Regions from separate parts of the Luteimonas sp. YGD11-2 genome, predicted to be linked through region 2. Evidence: riboswitches for the same ligand, from Rfam matches in the RefSeq annotation. Region 2 holds a riboswitch; the other holds the start of a gene.
What was found. A riboswitch is a leader RNA that binds a small molecule or an ion and turns the genes downstream of it on or off. The one in region 2 is predicted to bind cobalamin.
Positions count from the first base shown of each region.

Region 1: linked by a shared signal. The riboswitch ahead of ERL55_RS14580 (ribonucleoside-diphosphate reductase subunit alpha) and the one ahead of ERL55_RS13155 (TonB-dependent receptor) in region 2 are both predicted to bind cobalamin.

Region 1 covers NZ_CP035376.1:3,168,092-3,171,496, reverse strand. Annotated here, with positions in the region: gene ERL55_RS14580 (ribonucleoside-diphosphate reductase subunit alpha) at 1-1,503, opposite strand, end outside; cobalamin riboswitch at 1,673-1,889, opposite strand; gene ERL55_RS14575 (S9 family peptidase) at 1,971-3,405, opposite strand, start outside.
Region 2 covers NZ_CP035376.1:2,832,177-2,835,581, reverse strand. Annotated here, with positions in the region: gene ERL55_RS13155 (TonB-dependent receptor) at 1-1,546, opposite strand, end outside; cobalamin riboswitch at 1,714-1,965, opposite strand; gene ERL55_RS13150 (mitochondrial fission ELM1 family protein) at 2,186-3,181, opposite strand; gene ERL55_RS13145 (malonic semialdehyde reductase) at 3,281-3,405, shown strand, end outside.

The DNA of each region.
Region 1 (3,405 bases), 340 kb from region 2:
CTCGGTGCAGAGGTTCGACGAGTACACGCGGCCGACGTGCTTGTTCGGGTTCTTCCGGTTCACTTCGTCGCGGTAGAACATGAAGGGATTCCCGGTCTCGAGCTGCGAGACCATGATCCGCTTGAAGATGTCGATCGCCTTGACGGTCTTGCGGCTGATGCGCTCGTCGGCGACGACTTCCTCGTAACGACGGCGGAAGCTTCCGTTCGGATCGCCGCGCGTTTCGTCGAAGAAATCCTGCAGGTAGAAGCCCTTGATCTTGTGGACTTCGTGCGGGTCGAACAGGTACCAGTCGCCGCGGCGCTCGACCGCTTCCATGAAGAGGTCGGGGATGCAGATCGAGGTGAACACGTCGTGCGCGCGCAGGCGCTGGTCGCCGTTGTTGAGCCGCAGGTCGAGGAAGTTCTCGATGTCGCGGTGCCACACGTCCAGATACACCGCCACCGCGCCCTTGCGCTGGCCCAGCTGGTCCACCGACACGGCGGTGTTGTTGAGCTGCTTGATCCACGGCACCACGCCGCCCGAGGAGTTGGGCACGCCGCGGATCGCCGAACCGCTGGAACGCACATAGCCCATGTACGCGCCCACGCCGCCGCCGCCCTTGGAGACGCGGGCGATGTCGGTGTTGGAGTCGTAGATGCCCTGCAAGCTGTCGTCGACGGTGTCGATGAAGCACGACGACAGCTGGCCGCCGACCTTGCCGGCGTTCTGCAGCGTCGGCGTCGCCACGGTCATGTACAGGTTCGACAGCGCCCAGTAGGCCTCGCCGACCAGCTGCATGCGGCGCTCGCGGCCGCCGCGGGTCTCGTTCTGCATCAGGTACAGGGCGATGGTCAGCCAGCGCTCCTGCGGCAGTTCGAACACGGCGCGCGACGTGTCGGTGGCCAGATACCGCGTGGCCAGCAGGTACAGGCCGTTGTAGGCGAACAGCTTGTCGCGCTCGGGCTCGATCATGCGGCCGGCTTCCTGCAGCTCTTCCTTGGAGTAGGCGCGCAGGATGTCGTTGGAATAGATGTTGCGGTCGGCCAGCGACTCCTGCAGGCCGACGTAGGAGCCGTACTTCTCACCGGCATCGTAGAAGCGGTTGCGGCTGGCGCGCTTGTACAGGCGATGCAGGTACAGGCGGGCGGCGAAGAATTCCCACTCCGGCGCGGTGACATCGACGCGGGCCTCGGCCTCGCGGATCAGATGGTCGGTGAGGTCGTCGGCGTTGACCGCTTCCTTGCGCTCGACGAAGCCGAACACGCTGCGCTTGTAGTCGGCGATGTCGAGCTGCGGGAACTCGGCGTGCACGCGGTCGATGCCGCGTTCCAGGCGCGCGCGGTCGTACGGGGTGCGGCGGTTGCCGGCGTCCTTGGTGATCCAGGTCGCAGCGGGCGGTGCGGATATCGCCGGTGCGGAATGCGCGGCCGGCGGCAGCGGCACGTTGTCATCGGGGTGGGCGACGGATGGCGCGCCGGCCGGCGTCGCGGGCTCGGCCAGGTGGGTGTCGTCGTGGTGCATGCGTCCTCCAGAGGTGGCGCACGGCCGGCCTGTCCCTCGCAGGCGGGCGTGGCGTTGGAGGCGGAGGGTGGACGAGCGGCGTCGCAGATCCGGGGACGCGCGGCGGCGCCCGGACCCTGCTCCACCAGCCATCTCCCCCCGGAGATTCCGCGGCCGGCACCGCGCGGCGTGCAGGCGCGCGGCTGTCGGCAGGTCTTCGGACTCACGGGCACGGAAGCCTGGCTTCCACCTGGCCCGCCGCTTCCCGGAGCCGTGCTCCAGTGCTGGTGGCGGGTTCGTTCCCGATTACCGCTGCGGGGCAGTGCCGGAGTGGCCGTGAGGCGTCACCGGGCTTCCCTTTTCATCCGCGACGCAAAGCGTGCGGAACCGACCCGGCACAAGATATGGGGGTCGGCAACGCCGGTCAATACAAAATGTCGAAGGATCCGGAGTCGGGGCGCGGAGCATGCCGCTCCGCGCCCCGACCATCACCGGCGCACGTCCTGGGTGTGCGACTGCATCGCCTCCGCCAGGCCCGGCACACCGTCGGCCCCGGTGGGCACGGTGATGCTGGAGCCGGCGAAGTCGTTGCCGATCGGTTGCGCGCGGCCGCCCAGGCACTGCGACAGGAAACCTTCCGCCACCGCATTGAAGGCCTTGTTGTTCTCCGGGCGGGCGAACCCGTGGCCCTCGTCGGGGAACAGCACGTACGTGACCGGGATGTTCTTCTCGGTCATCGCGTTGACGATCTGGTCGCTCTCGTCCTGCTTCACCCGCGGATCGTTGGCGCCCTGGCCGATCAGCAGCGGCTTGCGGATCGCATCCACCCGCGACAACGGCGAACGCTCGGTCAACCAGGCCTTGCCTTCCTCGGTCTCCGGGTCGCCCATGCGCCGCACCAGCTGCTGGTAGAAGCTCGCCCAGTACGGCGGCACCGTCGACAGGAGGGTGTTGAGGTTGGCGGGGCCGACGATGTCGACGCCACAGGCAAAGGTGTCCGGGGTGAAGGTCAGGCCCACCAGCGTTGCATAGCCACCGTAGCTGCCGCCCATGATCGCGACCCTGTCCTGGGTGGTGACGCCCTCGCCGACCGCCCACTGCACGGCGTCGATGAGGTCGTCGTGCATCTTCGCCGCCCACTCGCCGTCGCCGGCGTTGGTGAACGCCTTGCCGAAGCCGGTGGAGCCGCGGAAGTTCACGCTGAGCACCGCATAGCCGCGGTTGGCCAGCCACTGGTCATAACTGCTGTAGCCGTAGACGTCGCGCGCCCACGGGCCACCATGCACCAGCAGCACCATCGGCACCGGCTGGTCCGCCTTGCCGTCGCCATCCGGATCCGCATGCGCGGGCAGCGTCAGGTAGCTCACCAGCGTCTTGCCGTCGCGCGAGGTCAGTTCCTGCGGCCACATCGGCACCAGCGGCTGCCCGGCCAGTGCCGGGCGGCCGGAGAACAGGTGGGTCAGCGTGCCGCCGTCGGCGCGGTCGTAGAGGTAGTACTCCAGCGGCGACTCCGCGGCCGAATAGGCCACGATCCACTTGCTGTCGTCGAGCGTGCGGGTGTTGATCGAAGCCTCGCCGGGGCCGATCGCCGCCAGCCGGTCGAGGTCGGCGCGGATGCTGTCGTCGAGCACCGCCCATTCCTCGCGCAGGTAGTTCACCGACACCGCCTGCACCTCTCCGGTGCGCGGGTCCATCAGGCCACCGCCGAAGTCGGCACGCGGGTCGGCGTGCAGCAGGGTGCGCTCTCCGCTGGCAGCGTCGATCGCGAACAGTGCCGAGGTGTCGCGCTCGCGCGAATCGCGCATGTACAGGGTACGGCCGTCCTTGGTCAGCCCCGCGAGTCCCGTCGTCATGCCGTCCTCGAACGGGATCGCGTCGTGCTCCTGCCAGCCGTCGCCGTCACGGCGCAGCACGTCGACGCCG
Region 2 (3,405 bases):
TGCGGTTGCGCGGATCGACGTGGCTGAGCTGCGCGCCAAGGCGCCACTCGCCCAGTGCCAGCCCACCGGCCAGTTCGGCACCGCGCAGGCGCGCCTTCGCCACGTTGCCGGGCAGGCCGAGTGCGGCGTCGTAGCTGATGAGATCGTCGACGCGGTTCTCGTACACGTCCAGCGCCCAGTGCCAGGCGTTGCGGGCCTGGCTGACTCCGAGGTTCAGGTTCTTCGATTCCTCGGGCTGCAGGCCGGCGTTGCCGAAGCCGGGGTAGTACAGGTCGTTGAAGCTCGGAGCGCGGAAACCCGTTGAGAAGCTGGCATTGAGGCGCAGGTCATGCGCGAGCGACAGGCCCCAGCCGAGGCTGCCGGTGGCGTGGCCGCCGAACTGTTCGTTGTCGTCGTGCCGCGCGCTGGCCTCGATGTGGTGTGCGCCGAAGCGGCCCGTCCAGACCGCGAACACGCCGAGATTGTCCCGCGATGCCACGTCGTACCCGGAGGTGCCGTCGATCCGGTCGCGCAGCCAGTCGATGCCGACCGCCGCGGTCTGCGTGGTGCCCAGCGGCAGGTTCGCCTGGACGGTGGCCTGGTCGCGACGGGTGCGCAATTCGGCGACGTGGATGCCGTCGGCGTAGTCGTCGGTCCGGTCGGTGCTGCGGCCCACGCTCGAGCGGAGGCCGAAGCCGCTGGCCGGCGCATAGTCCAGGGTGGCGCCGGCCACCTGCTGGACGACCTCCGAGTAGTTCGCCCAGCTGCCGTCGTATTCGTTCTCTCCTTCGGCGCGCAGCAGATGCGCATCGAGGGTCCAGTGTTCGGCCAGCGCCACTCCGCCAAGCACGCTGGTCGACAGGTTGCGGTAGCCGTCGTCGTCGGGTTCGTCGGTGAAGCAGCCGGCGCCGAAGTCGTACGGATCAGCCGGATCCGGCCCGCGCCCGCGGCACGAGTTGATGCCATCGGTGCGGGTGTAGGCGACGTCCGCACCGAACCACGCACGTTCGCTGCCGCCACCGATGCCGGCACCGGCCCGGCGCAGGTTGTCGCTGCCCGCACCGAGGTGCAGACGCGGCCGCAATGCACCGCGGTCGCGGCGGGTGAAGATCTGGATGACGCCGCCGATCGCATCGGCGCCGTACAGGCTGGAATGCGGTCCGCGTACGATCTCGATGCGTTCGATCTGTTCGACGGGAATGTCCTGCAGCGCAGGCAGGCCGGCGGTGGCGGATCCGATGCGGATGCCATCCACCAGCACCAGGATCTGGTTGGAGCCCGCGCCGCGCATGAACAGCGAGGTCTGCTTGCCCGGCCCGCCGTTGTTCACCAGGTTGATGCCGGCACGCCCTTGGAGCAGCTCCGGCAGGTCCAGCGGCTGGGTGCGTTCGATCTCGGCGCGATCGATCACCTCGGTGGGCGAGATGCTGTCGGCGAGCGTGACGGGCAGCCGGGTGCCGGTGACGACGATCTCATCCAGGTCTGCCGCGGCAGTCACGGCGTGGCCGGTCATCGGAACGAATGGGACGCTGGCGGCGATCGCCAGGAACAACGGTCGGACGTGCATGGAAACTCCTCGCGCGCACCCTCGCACGCGTGTCGTGTGGAGGCAGGCGCTGGATGCGACTGCCCGCGATCGACCCGCACGGGTGCACGCAACAGACAGGCGCGAGGCACGGATGCACGCGCACGCGCATCGCGCAGCCTCGATGCCCACCGCATCGGCAACCGCTCGGGCCGGGGCCCGCTCCAGGCCGGTCTCCGGGCTCGCGAGTGGACCGGTCGTGGACCGGCCCCGGCGCCGCGCCTTCCCATGGGCCGCTTGCGCGGGACCACAGTGGCGGAGGCGGCGCCTCGACTCGCTTACCGTTGCGGGGGCAGCGCCGGAATGGCGGCGGAGATCTCCGCGCGCGTCACCGGCTTCCCGTTGGACACTGGCGTGTCCAACCCGGCCAAAGCCGGGTCACCTGAAGCGCGGCGATTGTACGTCAAAGGCCGCAGCACCCGCGGCAGCGGCCCGGCGAACTCCCATGGGAACCCATGGAGTACTCCTGGGATGGACATGTGGGAGCGGCTTCGGCCACGAAATGCCTGCGGTGACGGCGGGCTTGCGGGTAGCGCGATCGCCCAAACGCCGCTCCCCGCACGACTGCTGCCAGGCATCCGCTTGCGCAGGATCCGTTCCGTGCAGGATCCTGCAGTCAGCTCAGCCGGGGTCGATCCCCAGGCGTGCCCGCACCACCACGGCGATGCGCGCGGTCTCGCGCAGAGGCTCGGCGTCGAATGGTTCCAGTGCCGCATCCAGCGCGCGCACGCGCCCGCGCGACAGCAGCGCATCGATGAACTGCCGCGGACGTCCGCGCACGCGCCCGGGTTCGGCGACGAACACCGGCGCCCGCGTCGCACTCGCCTCCGACAGCATGTTGACCGAGTCCGCGCTGCAGACGATGCGATCGGCCCAGGCCAGCAGTCCGGCATAGGGGTTCGCGCCATCGCCGGGGCCGGTCCAGCACACGCCGGGAAGATCGGCCACGCGTGCGCGCAGTGCGCTGACGACGTCGGCCGGCGTGCGCCGTGACACCGTGGCCAGCAGGCTGCCGCCCTCGGCGGCGATGCGCGGCAGCAGCATCGCCGCCAGCCGCTCGAACGCGGCCACGTCGAACCCGACATGCCGGCTCGGCCCGCCCAGCAGCAACGCGGTGCGCGGGCCGGGCAGCGCGCCCAGCGCGGGGTGCGCAACGCGGGCCGCGTCGAGCCAGGCATCGTCGACCGGATGCAGGCTGCCGGTCACGGTCAGTACGTTTTCGCCGCGCAGACCGTCGTGATCGGGTGCGATCACCAGGTCCCAGTGGCACGGGTCGATGCGCGGATCGAGGATCTGCACGGTGCGCGCGCCGGCACGGCCGGCCAGCCGCGTGGCCAGCGCGCCCTGGCGGCCGCAGCCGATCGCCAGCCGCGGCGGCTGCGCCAGCGCCTGTGCCCAGGCATCGCCGAATGCACCCCGTGCACGCGGCAGCATGCGCGGTGCCGCCACGCGCCATGGCGCGCGCGCGGCAAGCGTGAAGCCGCGGGTTGGCCCGCCGAGCGCGGCCGCCAGCGCATCGGCCTGGCGCACGTTGCCGGCGTTGCCGTCGGTGAGGGTCCAGATCGCCGCATCCACGACGTGGTCCTTGAATTGCGCGGGCGTGCGTTCCAGTGGCATGACCTTGCGTTGCGACCCGGGCTCGGCAGCCCTGCGGCCGGGACTCTACACTGCGGGCCTGTTCACACGCGCGGCATCGCCGCAAAGGACCCACGCACGATGAAGGCGCTCGACGCGACTGCCCTGGACCAGCTCTTCCGCACCGCACGCACCTACAACCGCTTCACCGGCGGGATCGACGACGCCACCCTGCAGCGGCTGTACGAACTGGTGAAGTGGGGGCC